3 regions of the Actinoplanes teichomyceticus ATCC 31121 genome follow, and region 2 is predicted to be linked to each of the others. Evidence: predicted binding sites of a transcription regulator. Region 2 holds the regulator's gene; each other region holds the start of a gene.
What was found. Region 2 encodes HrcA, which represses chaperone genes, less so after heat shock. Its sites were predicted from a motif close to GGTTNGCACNCTCNNNNNGAGNGTGCNAACC; they were not measured.
Positions count from the first base shown of each region.

Region 1: the regulator HrcA is predicted to act here: its motif matches at 1,780-1,810, upstream of groL (chaperonin GroEL).
Region 3: the regulator HrcA is predicted to act here: its motif matches at 1,622-1,652, upstream of groES (co-chaperone GroES).

Region 1 is NZ_CP023865.1:7,848,925-7,854,442, forward strand. It holds gene groL (chaperonin GroEL) at 1-1,591, opposite strand, end outside; gene ACTEI_RS34610 (GNAT family N-acetyltransferase) at 2,022-2,528, shown strand; gene ACTEI_RS34615 (hypothetical protein) at 2,528-2,971, shown strand; gene thrC (threonine synthase) at 3,194-4,474, opposite strand; SAM riboswitch class I at 4,485-4,619, opposite strand; gene ACTEI_RS34625 (ABC transporter permease) at 4,746-5,518, opposite strand, start outside.
Region 2 is NZ_CP023865.1:1,384,953-1,390,470, reverse strand. It holds gene dnaJ (molecular chaperone DnaJ) at 1-653, opposite strand, end outside; gene hrcA (heat-inducible transcriptional repressor HrcA) at 688-1,710, opposite strand; gene hemW (radical SAM family heme chaperone HemW) at 1,888-3,090, opposite strand; gene ACTEI_RS06305 (enoyl-CoA hydratase-related protein) at 3,128-3,898, shown strand; gene ACTEI_RS06300 (hypothetical protein) at 3,980-4,828, shown strand; gene ACTEI_RS06295 (PAS domain-containing protein) at 4,944-5,518, shown strand, end outside.
Region 3 is NZ_CP023865.1:705,600-711,117, reverse strand. It holds gene ybaK (Cys-tRNA(Pro) deacylase) at 1-149, opposite strand, end outside; gene ACTEI_RS03340 (class I SAM-dependent methyltransferase) at 361-1,560, opposite strand; gene groES (co-chaperone GroES) at 1,775-2,089, shown strand; gene groL (chaperonin GroEL) at 2,160-3,812, shown strand; gene ACTEI_RS03325 (ABC transporter ATP-binding protein) at 3,861-5,518, opposite strand, start outside.

The DNA of each region.
Region 1 (5,518 bases), 1.8 Mb from region 2:
CGGCCGGGGCCGGGGTCTTCTCCGGCTTGTCGGCCACGACGGCCTCGGTGGTCAGGAACAGCGCGGCGATCGACGCGGCGTTCTGCAGCGCCGAGCGGGTGACCTTGGCCGGGTCGATGATGCCCGCGGCCAGCAGGTCGACGTACTCGCCGGTCGCGGCGTTCAGGCCGTGCCCCGCCTCGAGGTTGCGGACCTTCTCCACCACGACGCCGCCCTCGAGGCCGGCGTTCACGGCGATCTGACGCAGCGGGGCGTCGAGCGCGATCTTGACGATCTGCGCACCGGTCGCCTCGTCGCCGGCCAGGTCCAGCTTGTCGAACGCGGTCTTGCCGGCCTGCACCAGCGCGACGCCACCACCGGGGACGATGCCCTCCTCGACGGCCGCCTTCGCGTTACGAACGGCGTCCTCGATGCGGTGCTTGCGCTCCTTCAGCTCGACCTCGGTGGCCGCGCCGACCTTGATCACCGCAACACCGCCGGCCAGCTTGGCCAGGCGCTCCTGCAGCTTCTCGCGGTCGTAGTCGGAGTCCGAGCGCTCGATCTCGGCGCGGATCTGGTTGACCCGGCCCTGGATCTGCTCGGCGTTGCCGGCGCCGTCGACGATGGTGGTCTCGTCCTTGGTGATGACGACCTTGCGGGCCTGGCCCAGCAGGGACAGGTCGGCGGCGTCCAGCTTCAGGCCGACCTCCTCGCTGATGACCGCGCCACCGGTGAGGATGGCGATGTCCTCCAGCATGGCCTTGCGGCGGTCACCGAAGCCCGGGGCCTTGACGGCGACGGACTTGAAGGTGCCACGGACCTTGTTGACGACCAGGGTGGCCAGGGCCTCGCCCTCGACGTCCTCGGCGATGATGACCAGCGGCTTGCCGGACTGCATGACCTTCTCGAGGATCGGCAGCAGGTCCTTGACCGCGGAGATCTTGCTGTTGGCGATCAGGATGTAGGGGTCGTCGAAGACGGCCTCCATCCGCTCGGCGTCGGTCATGAAGTACGCCGAGATGTAGCCCTTGTCGAAGCGCATACCCTCGGTGAGCTCCAGCTCCAGGCCGAAGGTGTTGCTCTCCTCGACGGTGATGACGCCTTCCTTGCCGACCTTGTCCATGGCCTCGGCGATGATCTCGCCGACCGTGGAGTCACCGGCCGAGATGGACGCGGTGGAGGCGATCTGCTCCTTGGTCTCCACGTCCTTGGCCAGCTGCTGCAGGCCCTCGGAGACGCTGGCCACGGCGGCCTCGATGCCCCGCTTCAGGGCCATCGGGTTCGCGCCCGCGGCGACGTTGCGCAGGCCCTCGCGGACCAGAGCCTGGGCCAGGACGGTCGCCGTCGTCGTGCCGTCACCGGCGACGTCGTCGGTCTTCTTGGCGACCTCCTTGACCAGCTCGGCGCCGATCTTCTCGTACGAGTCCTCGAGCTCGATCTCCTTGGCGATGGACACACCATCGTTGGTGATCGTGGGAGCGCCCCACTTCTTCTCGAGAACGACGTTGCGGCCCTTCGGGCCGAGGGTCACCTTGACCGCGTCGGCGAGCTGGTTCATGCCCCGCTCGAGGCCCCGACGAGCCTCCTCGTCGAATGCGATGATCTTGGCCATACGGCGTTGTCCTCCTGGACATCCGCGGCGTCGGGCCGCATCGGCCCGCCCCCGCACATTGAGGAAGTCTGCGGACGTCACCACCTGGCGATGTGACGTCCTCAGGCCGAGCCGGATAGCCCGCGACGACCGGTTTCGTGCCGCGGCGCCGATGGCGGCGCCGTGACCGGAACCCCACCGTCCCGACCTGTTGGCACTCACGGGTCGCGAGTGCCAATCACTTGTTTAGCACTCCCGGGTGCCGAGTGCAAGAAACCCCATCTTCCCGCGAAACCCACGAGTCCGGCCCGGAATCCGGGTAAAGATCTTCACGCCCAGCTCGGACGGTCATCCCGGCGGTCACCCCGGCCCCGCCGCGCACCGGCCGTTCACCGTCCCGTTCGCGGCAAGACGGTTGCCGCCGGCCGCCGCGGCGGGTAGTCAGGACGACATGGGAAGTTGGACGGTACGCCGGGTCACCCCGCAGGACGCCGGCCGGCTGCGTGCCCTGCGGCTGGAGATGCTGGCCGACAGCCCGCTCGCCTTCCTGGAGACGCTGGCCCAGGCCGCCGCCCGCTCGCACGAGGGGTTCCGGCAGCGGCTCGCCATGTCGGCCAGCGGCCCCGATCTCGCCCAGTTCGTCGTCGACCCGGGCGCCGGCCCGCTGACCGGGCACGCCGGCGGCACCGCCATCCCGGACGAGCCACAGGTCACCGTGGTCTTCTCGGTCTACCTGACACCCGCGAGCCGGGGCGGCAAGCTGCTGCCCGGCCTGATCGAGGCGGTCGCCGACTGGTCCACCGCGGCCGGCCGGCACGAGCTGATGCTGGAGGTCGTCGTCGGCAACGACCGGGCCGTCCGGGCGTACCAGAAACTCGGTTTCGAGGACACCGGGCTGCGCCTGCCGCACCCGACCGTGCCGGTCCTCACCCAGCTGCAGATGCGCCGGCGGATCTGATGGCCGGCCGCCCCTGGCATGTCGCCCGCACGGTACTCACCGCCGCGAACGGGACCACCGGCGCCGGCCTCCTGCTCGCCCTGCTCACCCGGACGAGGATCCGGCGGGGCCGGCACGGGGTGCTGATCGCCGAGGGCTGGCGGCTCCGGATGCCACCGGCGTCCTGCTTCACGGTCGGCTCGGTGATCATCACGCGCCGCTCCGCCGAGTGGCTGCTGCACGAGCAACGGTCCGCCCTGCTGGCCCACGAGAGCCGGCACGCGGGCCAGTACGCGGTGCTCGGCCCGCTGTTCTGGCCCGCCTACTGGCTCGCCTGTGGCTGGTCCTATGTGACGACGGGATCGTTCGGCGTCCGCAACTGGTTCGAACGCCACGCCGGCCTGAACGACGGCGGTTATCCCGAGGAGCTCCCGCCGCGCCCATGGCTGCGGCGGTTCCGCTGAGGGGGTTTGGTCGGGAGGACGGGCGCACAGCGCCTCCGGCACGGAGCCATTGGGTCAGCGCTGGGTCGTTGGGTCCCTCGGAGATTGTCGCCAAGCTCGGGTGAGGGGCCTCGTACGGCGTCGCGTCCTCCCGCGACATGCATCCTGCCCATCCGGGGATCGGCGCGCAAGCCCTCCGGGGGAGGAATATTCGACAACCGGCAGATGTCCGGTCACCGAGTGCTATCCCAGCAGGCCGGCCTCGCGCGCGCCACGCAGCGAGGGCTTGATCCGGTGGGTCGGCCCGGCCTCCCCGGCGATCGCGTCCAGCGTCTTCAGCCCCTCGCCGGTGTTGTAGACGACCGTCTCCTTCGCGGGGTCCAACCGGCCGCTCTCCACCAGTTTCCTGAGCACCGCGACGGTGGTGCCGCCGGCCGTCTCGGCAAAGATGCCGGTGGTCTCGGCGAGCAGGCGGATGCCGGCACGGATCTCGTCGTCGTTCGCGTAGTCCATCCACCCGCCGGTGCGGCGCACCGCCTCGATCGCGTACGGCCCGGCGGCCGGGTCCCCGATGTTCAGCGACTTCGCGATCCCGGTCGGCTTCACCGGGACGATCACGTCGGTGTCGTGGTGCAGCGCCACCGCGATCGGATTGCAGCCGGCCGACTGCGCGCCGAAGACGGTCCAGCCGCCCTCCGGCGCCTGCGCCAGTCCGATCTCGACCAGCTCGCTGAACGCCTTGTCCACCTTGGTGAGCAGCTCACCGGAGGCCATCGGGATGACCACCTGGGCCGGGATCCGCCAGCCGAGCTGCTCGGCCACCTCGTAGCCCAGCGTCTTGGAGCCCTCGGCGTAGAACGGGCGCACGTTCACGTTGACGAACGCGGTGTCCTCGAACTCGTCGGTCTCCACCAGCTCGCTGCACAGCCGGTTGACGTCGTCGTAGGAGCCCTCGATGGCGACCAGGTCGCCGCCGTAGACCGCGGTCGTGACGACCTTGCCCTGCTCCAGGTCGGACGGGATGAACACGATGCTGGGCACCCCGGCGCGGGCCGCGTGCGCGGCCACCGAGTTGGCCAGGTTGCCGGTGGAGGCGCAGGAGAACCGCCGGAAGCCGAGCTCCTTCGCGGCGGTCAGCGCCACCGACACCACCCGGTCCTTGAACGAGTGCGTCGGATTCTGCGAGTCGTCCTTGATCCAGAGCGGAGCGGTCAGGCCCAGCGCGGCGGCCAGCGCCGGGGCGCTGACCAGCGGGGTCAGACCGGGGTCGAGGGTCACCCGGGTGGCCGGGTCCTGACCGGCCGGGAGCAGCGCCGCGTAGCGCCAGATGTTCTGCGGGCCCGCCTCGATCTCGGCCCGGGTCACCCGCGCGAGCGCGGCCTCGTCGTAGGCCACCTCGAGCGGGCCGAAACACTCGTAGCAGGCGTGCTGGGCGGCGAGCGGGTACTCCGCGCCGCAGGCACGGCAGACCAGGCCGCGGGCGGGCGAGGTGGTGGCGGCGGGTGTGCTGACGGTGGACGTCATCGAGGCCTTCCTCTCATCTTTCCCCGGCGGCGACCTACCGCGGAGGCCGGAATTAGCACCTGCCGCGCGCGGCCTCGTCATCGAGACATGCGCGGTGGTTGCCGGGGCTTCATCGGGCCGTTCCCTCTGCCCCTCTGGATGAGGTATTCAGTTGTTCCCCGAAGCTTACGACGAGATCCCGCCGCCGCCCCAGGAAGATCCCGAGTTGTGAGCGACCTCCTTCCGCGGGCACCCGACCGGCGGCGGCCGGTCCCCCGTTCGCCGGATGCCGTCAGGAGGTGACGTCCTTGCGGGTGAACCGGTGGAACGCCAGCCCCCAGAAGATCGCGGCGTAGACGATCGCCGAGATCGCCCCCTTGGCCAGGTCCTCCGTCTGCACCGGGGTGGACAGCAGGCCCAGCCAGGCGTCGCTGTAGTGGGTCGGCAGCGCGTTGCGGATCGAGCCGAGCGCGGTGATCTGGTCCAGGATGCTGGAGAGGATCCAGAGCAGCACGGCGCCGCCGACCGCGCCCAGGGCGGCGTCGGTCAGCACCGAGAGCAGGAACGCCAGGCCGGCCACCACCAGCAGCACCACGGCCAGGTAGGCCAGGATGCCGAGCAGCCGCAGCACCCCCGCGCCGGGCGGGATCGGCGCGGCGACCGTGCTGCCCAGCGGGTGCCAGCCGTAGCGCAGCGTCCCGACCAGCAGCCCGGTGCCGGCCAGCACGGCCAGCGCGAGCAGCGCGTACCCCAGCGCCACCACCAGCTTGACCGCGAGCAGCCGGGCCCGCGGGACCGGGATCGCCAGCAGGTAGCGCAGGCTGCCCCAGCTCGCCTCGCTGGCCACGGTGTCCCCGGCGAACAGCGCGAAGACCACCACGAGCAGGAAGCCGGCGGAGACCGCCAGGCAGAACAGCGCGAAGTTCAGCCCGCCCGAGGTGGCCAGGTCGACCAGGCTGCTGAACGCGCCCCCGCCGTCGCCGTCGTCGTCGTTCTCGCCGCCGCCGAACTCGAAGGCGACCAGGATGATCAGCGGCAACAGCGCCATGAAGCCGAGCGCCAGCT
Region 2 (5,518 bases):
GAGCGCCGGGTGCGGATGCGCCCGTCGCCGGCGCAGGTCGGGCAGGGGTTGGGGATCACCGTGCCGTGCCCCTGGCAGTTCTGGCAGGGGCGGGACGAGACGACCTGGCCGAGGAAGGTGCGCTGCACCGACTGCACCTCGCCACGACCGGCGCACACCTCACAGGTGGCCAGGTGGGTGCCGGGCGCGGTGCCGGCCCCGGAGCACTGGGTGCAGAGCACCGCGGTGTCGACGGTGATCGGCGCCTCGACGCCGAACGCGGTCTCCACCAGGTCCAGCTCCAGGCGCAGGATGGCGTCGGCCCCGGGCCGCGTGCGCGGCCGCGGACCGCGGCTGCCACCACCGGCCGCGGTGCCGAAGAAGGCGTCCATGATGTCCTGGAAACCGACGAACGGGCCGGCCCCGCCGGGGCCACCGCCGGGCGCGCCGCCGCCGGGCGCGAGCGGGTCGCCGCCGAGGTCGACGATCTGCCGCTTCTGGTCGTCGGAGAGGACCTCGTACGCCGCGTTGATGTCCTTGAACTTCTCGTGCGCCTCCGGATCGGGGTTGACGTCCGGATGGTACTGCCGAGCCAGTTTGCGGTAGGCGCGCTTGATCTCGTCGTCGGTGGCTTCCCGGCTCACGCCGAGAATTCCGTAGTAGTCCTTGGCCACGGGGTTTGGAGTCCTCAATGTCTGCGCGGATCCGTCAATTCTGTGCCAACAGGTCGCCAACGTAGCGTGCCACTGCACGAACGGTTGCGATGGTGCCGGGGTAGTCCATCCGGGTCGGCCCCAGCACGCCGAGCCCACCAACGATCGTGGCGCCCGGCCCGTAACCGGTGCTGACCACGGACGCGGACCGGAGGTTGTCGATCTCGTTCTCGTCGCCGATCCGGACCCGGGTGGTGCTGGGCTCCAGGTCGCCGATCAGCTTGAGCAGGATGACCTCCTCCTCCAGCGCTTCCAGTACGGGTCGCAGCGTGCCCTGGAAGTCCAGCACACCGCCGCGGGTGAGGTTGGCCGTCCCGGCCAGCGCGAGGCGCTCCTCACTCCGCTCGACCAGCGTCTCCAGCAGCACGCTGGCGAGACATGCCATGTTCCCACGCCGCTCCGGTGCACACTCGTCGACGAGTTTCTGCACCAGCGGCGGGGTGTCCGCGAGTTTCTGCCCGGCCAGCTTCTCGTTCACCCGGCGGCGCAGCTCCCACACGTCGCCGTCCGGCACCGGGGCGGGCATCTCGACCAGACGCTGCTCGACCCGGCCGGTATCGGTGATCATCACCAGCATCAGCCGGGTGGTGGAGATCGGCACCAGCTCCAGGTGCCGCACCGCGGAGCGGGACAGGCTCGGGTACTGCACCACGGCGACCTGGCGGGTCAGCTGGGCCAGCAGGCGCACCGTGCGGTGCACCACGTCGTCGAGGTCGACCGCGCCGACCATGAACCGCTCGATCGCCCGGCGCTCGGCCGGGCTGAGCGGTTTGATCCGGGTGAGCCGGTCGACGAACAGCCGGTAACCCGCGTCGGTGGGCACCCGGCCGGCGCTGGTGTGCGGCTGGCGGATGTACCCCTCCTCCTCCAGCACGGCCATGTCGTTGCGCACCGTGGCCGGGGAGACACCGAGCTGGTGGCGCTCGACCAGCGCCTTGCTGCCGACCGGCTCGCGGGTCTTCACGTAGTCCTCGACGATCGCCCGCAGGACCTCGAGCTTGCGGTCATCCAGACTCATATGACCCTCCCTCTGGCACTCCCGCGGACAGAGTGCCAGTCTACGTCGCCGCTGGCTGCAGCGCGATGATCGAAAGGACGGACCCTCGGCGGTTCCGGGGCGGCCGATCCGGCCCGCCAGCCGGGGCCGGACCGAAAGAGTACGGCCGATCGCCGCCGCCGGGCCACCCGCGCGCGCTCAGGCGACGACGTCCCGGATCACCGCGTCGGCCAGCAGCCGGCCGCGCAGGGTCAGCACCAGCCGCCCGGCCGCCCAGGCCGCCGGCTCCAGCAGACCACCGGCCAGGGCCCGCTCCGCGCCGGCCCGGTCCACCCGATCCAGGGCGATGCCGTCGCGCAGCCGGACCCGCAGCATCACGTCCTCCACGTGCCGGTCCGCCGCGGACAGCAGCTCCCGGCCGTGACCGGGCGAGACGCCACCGGCCAGACGCTGGGCGTACGCCGACGGGTGCTTCACGTTCCACCAGCGCACCCCGCCGACGTGGCTGTGCGCGCCGGGGCCCAGCCCCCACCAGTCCGCGCCGGTCCAGTACAGCCGGTTGTGCCGGCACTCGCCGCCGGGCCGCGCCCAGTTGGACACCTCGTACCACTGGAAGCCGGCGCCGGTCAGCGCCTGCTCGGCGGCCAGGTAGCGGTCGGCGGCCACGTCGTCGGAGGGGTAGGGCATCTCGCCGCGGCGCATCCGCGCGGCCATCCGGGTGCCGTCCTCGACGATCAGGGCGTAGGCGCTGACGTGATCCACGCCGGCCTCGATCACGGTCTGCACCGACTGCGCGAAATCCTCCGCGGTCTCCCCCGGCGTGCCGTAGATCAGGTCCAGGTTGACGTGCTCGAACCCGGCCTCCCGGGCCTCCCGGGCGGCCTGCGGCGCGCGGCCGGCGGTGTGCTTGCGGTCCAGCACGCGCAGCACGTGCGCCGCCGACGACTGCATGCCCAGCGAGATCCGGGTGTAGCCGGCCGCCCGCAGCCGGGCCAGGTAGGCCGGGTCCACCGACTCCGGGTTCGCCTCGGTGGTGACCTCGGCGTCCGCGGCCAGGCCCCAGGTGCGGTCGATGCCGTCGAGGATCCGGCCGAGATCGTCGGCGCTCAGCAGGGTGGGGGTGCCGCCGCCGACGAAGACCGTGTCCACCCGGCGCGGCTGGATCACCTTGGCGGCCAGGTCCAGCTCGCGCAGCACGGTCGAGGCGTACTCGTCGCGGCCGGCGCCGCCGCCCAGCTCGCTCGCGGTGTAGGTGTTGAAGTCGCAGTACCCGCACCGGCTGGCGCAGAACGGCACGTGGACGTAGACGGCGAAGCCGTTCGCGCCCACGTCGCGGGTGGCTTCGTCGGGGAGCGACCCGTCCGCGGGTACGGGTTCGCCATCAGGGAGTGCGCCGGCCATCCGCCAAGTGTGCACGGTCGCCGTTAAGGTGCCGGGCATGGATCTGGTCCGTTCCGTCACCGCCGCCGGGGTGACCACCCTGACCCTGGACAGCCCCGCCAACCGCAACGCGCTGTCCCGCGCGCTCATCACCGAACTGCTCACCCGGCTCGGCGCCGCGGCCGCCGACCCCGCCGTACGTGTGGTGGTTCTCTCGCACACCGGCCCGGTGTTCTGCTCCGGCGCCGACCTGAAGGAGACCGCCGCGACCCGGCCGGGCGAGCGTCTGCCGGTCGAGTTGATGGCCGACCTGCTGGCCGCGCTCTGGGAGTTCCCGAAACCGGTGGTGGCCCGGATCGGCGGCCCGGCCCGGGCCGGCGGCCTGGGCCTGATCGGCGCGGCCGACCTCGCGGTCTGCGCCCGCTCGGCGACCTTCGCGTTCACCGAGGTACGGCTCGGCGTGATCCCCGCCGTGATCAGCGCCACCGTGCTGCCCCGGCTGGCCCCCCGGGCGGCCGCCGAGCTCTACCTCACCGGCGACGTCTTCGACGGCCCGCGGGCGGCGGAGATCGGCCTGGTCACGGCCGCGGTCCCGGACGAGGAGCTGGACGCCGCGGTCGCCCGGTACTGCGCGTCGCTGATCCGCGGCGGCCCGCTGGCGCTGGCCGGCACGAAAGAACTTCTGCGGCGTACCCGGTCGGAGTCCATCCGGGCCGAACTGACCGACCTCAGTGACCGATCGGCCGGATACTTCACCTCTGCGGAGGGCCGGGAGGGGGTGGCCGCCCGCCGGGAGAAGCGGGACCCGAGCTGGATCCCGGCGCCCTGACGGCACATCCGGACAGTCACGGATGTCTCCGTGCGCTCGTTGATTAGGCTTGGCGTCCGACAGTGAGGAGGTGCGGTGAGGTTGAAAGCGGTCATCGGAGTGTTCGCCTCGCTGGCCCTCATCGCCGTGGTGAGCGTGTTCTTCGTGCTCAGCAAGGTTCCCGGCGGCATCAAGCTGCCCCGGATCGGCCCGGAGTGCACGGTCCGCGCCGACGGCGAGGTCACCCTGGACTCGGTGCAGATGGCCAACGCCGCGACGATCGCCGCGGTCGGCGTGCGCAAGGAGATGCCCGAGCAGGCGGTGGTGGTCGCGCTGGCCACCGCCCTGCAGGAGTCCAAGCTGGAGAACCTGGACGACGGCGACCGCGACTCGGTCGGCCTCTTCCAGCAGCGTCCCAGCCAGGGGTGGGGCACGTTCGAGCAGATCAAGAACCCGAGGTACGCGGCCGCCAAGTTCTACACCGCACTGAGGAAGGTGAAGGGCTGGGAGGACATGCGGGTCACCGACGCGGCGCAGAAGGTGCAGCGCTCGGCGTACCCGAACGCGTACGAGAAGTGGGCGGACGAGTCCCGGGTCCTGGCCCGCGCGCTGCTGGGCCGGGCCACCGGCGCGGTCGCCTGCACGGTGACCGGCGCCCCGGCGGTGCGCGGCGCCGCGGCCGCGTCCGCCCTCATGGCCGGTCTCAAACTGGACTGGGGCAAGAAACTGGACTCCGCCAGCGAGCACGCGGCCGGCCTGACGGTTTCGGTCAGCAATCCCAGTTCCGGCTGGCGCTACGCGCACTGGCTGGTCTCGCACGCCTCGGCGACCGGTCTCGAACGGGTACGTTTCGGCGCCCTGGAGTGGACGGCCCCGGACGGAAAGTGGCAGCAGGTAACCACGACCGGCGCCCACGACGAGGGCCGCGTCGTCGCCGAAGTCTTCAACTGACGTCACGCCGCCGCAACTTTCGGTGACGTGCGGTAATTGTGGCCGCCGGAGCGGGAATTGCGCTGCGTATACATCGACGTGGACAGTGCGCAACCACCCTGGTACTAAGTAGGGCGTGTTCTGGGGAGCCCTCGCATGGAGCCTGCTCGGGGTGGGAGGCGTGGCCGCGATCGCCTGGGGCGTGCGCCGCCACCGCCCGGCACGGACGGCGCCCTGGTGGCTGCTCGCCGGCTCGGTGGCCGCCCTGACCGTGGGCGACGTCTGCTACGCGTACGGCCACCGCGACCTGGCCGAACCCTTCTACATGTCGATGTTCGGCTCGGTGTCGCTCTGCCTGCTGCAGTTCACCCGGGGCGGCGTGCTGCTCCCCGACCGGGCCCGGCTGATCGACCTGCTCGCCTTCGCCTGCTCGACGCTGCTGGTGATCTGGGTCTTCGTGATCGGCGCACAGGGCCGGATGGGCGCGGTCCCGGCCGCCGACGTGATCGGCGGCCTACTGCTGGTGGTGGTGGCCGGCCGGCTGGCCACCGCGGACCGGCGCAACGTGTCGGCGCGGCTGCTGCTGATCGGCGCGCTGGGGCTGCTGGCCGGCGACGTGTGCTACCCGCTCGCCGAGGGCCCGCTCACCGAGTCGCTGTTCGTGGTGCTCTACGTCGGCTGGGCCGCGAGCGCCCTGCACCCGTCGATGGT
Region 3 (5,518 bases), 680 kb from region 2:
AGCCGTTCCGGCGCGACCCCGAGGGCCTGCGCAACCAGGGCGCCGTAGTTGGGCGCGTCCGGCGAGACCTGGTACGGATGCAGGGTGTGCGCCACCCGCTCCGCGGTCAGCAGCACCGTGGCCGGCGTGCCGGCCGCCTTCTTCGGCATGTGCCGCAGGTTACCCGGGAGCACGGGACACGCGCTCCCCGCGTCGCCACGATCACCCCGGCGGCGCGGAGCGCACGATCACACCGGGCGGCGCGAAGCGCACGATCACACCGGGCGGCATGAAGTGCACATTCATCCCGGCGGCGTGAAGTGCACGATCACCCCGGCGGCGCGGAGCGCACGGTCACACCGGGCGGCGTGGAGTGCGCGGTCACACCGGCGGCGTGGAGTGCGCGGTCAGCAGGGCGGCCGGCGCGCCGTCCACCCGGGTCAGCACCAGCCCGGCCGCGTTCGGCCCGGACAGCCGCAGATCCTTGCGCAGCTGGTCGGGGACCAGCGCGGACCCCCGCTTGCGGATCTCCAGGGTGCCGACGCCGCGGTCGCGCAGCAGCGCGCGCAGCCGTTTGAGGGAGAACGGCAGCACGTCGGTCACCTCCAGCCGCCGGGCGAACGGCGTGTCCACCGGGTCGTCGGTGTAGACGTAGGCGATCTCCGGGTCGCCCAGCCGCCCACCGACCGACGCGGCGAACTCGGCGACCAGGTGCGAGCGGACCACCGCCGGGTCCGGGTCGTAGAACCACGCGCCGACCGGGCCGGTCGGGGCACGCTCCCGCCCCGAGCCGGTCAGCTCGGCCGGCTCGGGGCCGCCCAGCAGGGTGGCCCGCCGGGGCGCCGCCGCCAGCGGGCCGCACCAGAACGCCGCCTCCACCAGGTCGCCGCCGACGCTCACCCACTCGCCCTCGGCGCCCGGCGGCAGCAGCCCGTGATCGATGCCCGGGGCCAGCTTGAGCACCGTGCGCGGGACCCGCCGGGCCAGACCGGCGACGAAGTCCCAGGGCGGCGAGTACGCCTTCGGGTCGAACACCCGGCCACGCCCGGTCTGCCGCCGGGCCGGGTCGGCGAAGACGGCGTCGTACCCCTCCACCGCGACCGTGGTGGCGTCGGCGCACGTCACGGTGATCCGGTCGGCCAGTCCGGCGGCCGCGGCGTTCGCGGCGGCCAGCGCGGCGGTGGCCGGGTCGGCGTCCACGGCGTACACCGAAATGCCGTGCCGGGCCGCGGCGAGCGCGTCGGAGCCCAGCCCACAGCCCAGGTCGGCGAGGGTCCGGACGCCGCAGGCGGCCAGCCGGGCGGCCCGCCGCTGCGCCACCACCGCCCGGGTCGCCTGCTCCAGGCCGTGCCGGGTGAAGAACATTCCGGCGGCGTCCGGGCCGAACTTCACCGCCGCCCGGCGACGCAAACTAGCCTGGGTGAGTGCGGCTGCGGCCAGCTCCGCGCCGAAGCCCCGGGCCCGTAACGCCGAGGCCGCGGCGAGCGGCTCGCCGTCGCCCACCTCGGCCGCCACGGCCAGGGCCTCCGCCCCTTCGGGGGTTTGCAGCACAGCAAGAAGTTCAGGGGTCACACCAGGCATTCTCCTCGGCGTGACAGGTTGGCACTCTGGTTGACGGAGTGCTAGTTCCGGCATAATCTCCGGTTAGCACTCTCAACATGAGGGTGCCAGCCGCCCGGCCCGTCCGTGCGGCTAGCGCCAGGCGGACCGGCACCCGCGACGACGGCCCCGCCCGGTGGCATGAGGCATCTGACCGGCCTGGTTCAAGGCCGGCGAAACCTGTACCCAGGAGGGTATGCCCGTGACTACCGCGACCAAGGTTGCGATCAAGCCGCTCGAGGACCGCATCGTGGTCCAGGCGAACGAGGCCGAGACCACCACGGCGTCGGGCATCGTGATCCCCGACACCGCGAAGGAGAAGCCGCAGGAGGGCACCGTCCTCGCTGTCGGCCCCGGCCGGATCGACGACAAGGGGAACCGGGTTCCGCTCGACGTCAAGGTCGGCGACGTGGTCCTCTACTCGAAGTACGGCGGCACCGAGGTCAAGTACGCCGGTGAGGAGTACCTGGTGCTCTCCGCCCGCGACGTCCTCGCGGTCATCGAGAAGTGACCTACTGACAGTGCTGACCGCCTCGGCCCGGGCAACCGGACCGGGGCGGTAGTGCGTGAAGGGACCATTCATGGCGAAGATCCTGAGTTTCTCCGACGACGCCCGGCACCTGCTGGAGCACGGCGTCAACACGCTCGCCGACACGGTCAAGGTCACCCTCGGCCCCCGCGGTCGCAACGTCGTCCTGGACAAGAAGTTCGGCGCCCCCACGATCACCAACGACGGCGTCACCATCGCCAAGGAGATCGAGCTCACCGACCCGTACCAGAACCTCGGCGCGCAGCTGGTCAAGGAGGTGGCGACCAAGACCAACGACGTCGCCGGCGACGGGACCACCACGGCCACCGTGCTGGCGCAGGCGCTGGTCCGCGAGGGTCTGCGCAACGTCACCGCGGGCGCCAACCCGATCGGCCTCAAGCGCGGCATGGACCTGGCCGCCGAGACCGTCTCCAAGGCGCTGCTGGCCAAGGCCGTCGAGGTCGCCGACCACAAGGCGATCGCGAACGTGGCCACCATCTCGGCCCAGGACGCCACCATCGGCGAGCTGATCGCCGAGGCGATGGACCGGGTCGGCCGCGACGGTGTGATCACCGTCGAGGAGGGCTCGGCGCTGCACACCGAGCTCGACGTCACCGAGGGTCTGCAGTTCGACAAGGGCTTCATCTCGCCGAACTTCGTCACCGACCCGGAGTCGCAGGAGGCGGTGCTGGAGGACGCGCACATCCTCCTCACCACCCAGAAGATCTCCAGCATCGAGGAGCTGCTCCCGCTGCTGGAGAAGGTGCTGCAGACCGGCAAGCCGCTGCTGATCGTGGCCGAGGACGTGGAGGGCCAGGCGCTCTCCACGCTGGTGGTCAACGCGCTGCGGAAGACCATCAAGGTCGCCGCGGTGAAGGCGCCCGGCTTCGGTGACCGCCGCAAGGCGATCCTGCAGGACCTGGCGATCGCCACCGGCGGCGAGCTGATCGCCCCCGAGCTCGGCTACAAGCTCGACCAGGTCGGCATCGAGCAGCTGGGCACCGCCCGGCGGGTCGTGGTCGACAAGGAGAACACCACCATCGTCGACGGTGGCGGGAACGCCTCCGAGGTCGCCGACCGGGTCGCCCAGATCCGCAAGGAGATCGAGGCGTCGGACTCCGACTGGGACCGGGAGAAGCTCTCGGAGCGGCTGGCCAAGCTCTCCGGCGGCGTCGCGGTGATCAAGGTCGGCGCGGCCACCGAGGTCGAGATGAAGGAGCGCAAGCACCGCATCGAGGACGCCATCGCGGCGACCAAGGCGGCCGTCGAGGAGGGCACCGTCCCCGGCGGTGGCGCCGCCCTCGCGCAGGTCGCCAAGGAGCTGGACGGCGACCTGGGCCTCACCGGCGAAGAGGCGATCGGCGTCTCGATCGTTCGCAAGGCGCTGGTGGAGCCGCTGCGCTGGATCGCGCAGAACGCCGGCCACGACGGCTACGTCGTGGTGGGCAAGGTCGGCGAGCTGGGCTGGGGCCACGGCCTCAACGCGGCCACCGACGAGTACGTCGACCTGGCCGCCGCCGGCATCATCGACCCGGTGAAGGTGACCCGCAACGCGGTCTCCAACGCCGTCTCGATCGCCGCGCTGCTGCTGACCACCGAGAGCCTCGTGGTGGAGAAGCCGGCCGAGCCGGCCCCCGCCGCGGCCGGTGGACACGGCCACAGCCACGGTCACGGGCACGGCCACCAGCACGGTCCGGGCTTCTGATCCGGTTCGTCCACGAAAAAGGCGCGTCCCGCACGGGGCGCGCCTTTTTCAATGGCTGCCCAGCAGCCCCTCGGCCGCTGTCCGGGCCGGTGCGGCCGGTTCCCCGGCCGCCCCGGGCTCGTGCCGGCGGCCCGCGTTCTCGTCCCCGCCCTGCCACGAGCGCCAGAGGGCCGCGTACGACCCGTCCGCCGCCACCAGCTCGTCGTGCGAGCCCAGCTCGGTGATCCGCCCGTCCTCCACCACCGCGACCCGGTCCGCGTCGTGCGCCGAGAACAGCCGGTGCACGATCGCCACCACCGTCCGCCCGTGCACCACCGCCGCCAGCGACCGCTCCAGGTCCCGGGCGGCCCGTGGATCGAGCATCGCGGTCGCCTCGTCCAGCACCAGCGTGTGCGGGTCGGCGAGGATCAGCCGGGCCAGCGCAACCTGCTGCGCCTGGGCGGCGGTCAACGGCCACCCGCCGTCGCCGACCCGGGTGTCCAGCCCGCGCGGCAGCGCCTGCGCCCAGTCCAGCGCGTGCACGGCGGCGAGCGCGGCCCGTACGTCCGGCTCCGGCGCCGCCGGGCGGGCCATCGCCACGTTGTCGCGCAGCGTCCCGATGAACACGTGATGCTCCTGGCTGACCAGCGCCACCTCGGCGCGCAACCGGTCCGCGCCGAGCGCGCCGAGCGGCACCCCGCCGACCGTCACGCTGCCCGCGGTGGGCTGGTGGACGCCGGCCAGCAGCCGGCCCAGGGTGGACTTGCCGGCGCCGGACGGGCCGACCACGGCCAGCCGCTCCCCCGGCCGCAGGGTCAGGTCCACGCCGCGCAGCACCTCCCGGCCCCGGACGTATCCGAACCGCACGCCGCGCACCTCGATCGTCGGCCCGGCCGGCTCCGGCGCCGGCCCCCGGGACGGCTGCGGCACCACGGTCACCCCGAGCAGCCGGGCCAGCGAGGCCGCCCCCACCTGCAGCTCGTCGAGCCAGGAGAGCAGCCGGTCCAGCGGGTGGATCAACTGCTGGACGTACACCACCGCCGCGGTCAGCTGGCCCAGGGTGACCGTGCCGCGCAGATACAGCCAGCCGCCGGTGAGCAGGGTCAGGACCATCGGCAGCACGTACCCGACCTCGATCACCGGCCACCACACCGTCCGCAGGAACAGGGTGTACCGCTCGGCCCGCCAGGACCGGCTCAGATCCCGGTCGGTACGCGCCACCCGCTGCGCCTGCCGCCCCAGCGCCTCGACCGTGCGGGCGCCCTCGACCGTCTCGGTGAGCCCGTCGGTCACCTCCGAGTAGGCCGCGTTCTGCCGCAGGTAGCCGGACGGGGCGCGGCGTACGTACCAGCGGGTGCCGGCCACCGTGATCGGCACGCCGACCAGCAGCGGGGCGGCTAGCACCGGGTCCACCGCGATCAGCGCGACCACCACCAGAGCACCGGTGAGCAGCGCGATCATCGTCTCCGGCACGGCCAGCCGGACGCACTTGGAGAGCGCGTCGACGTCCCGGGTGGTCCGGGTGAGCAGGTCCCCGGTCCCCGCCGACTCCACCGTGTCCAGCGGCAGGGTGAGCACCCGGGCGACGAACTCCTCGCGGAGCCGGGCCAGCACCTGCTCGCCGAGCCGGGCCGAGGCCAGGTACGCGAACCGGATCAGCACCGCCTGCAGCGTCACGAATCCGGCCAGCATCGCCGCCAGCCGGTCCAGCTCGGCGACCCGCGCCC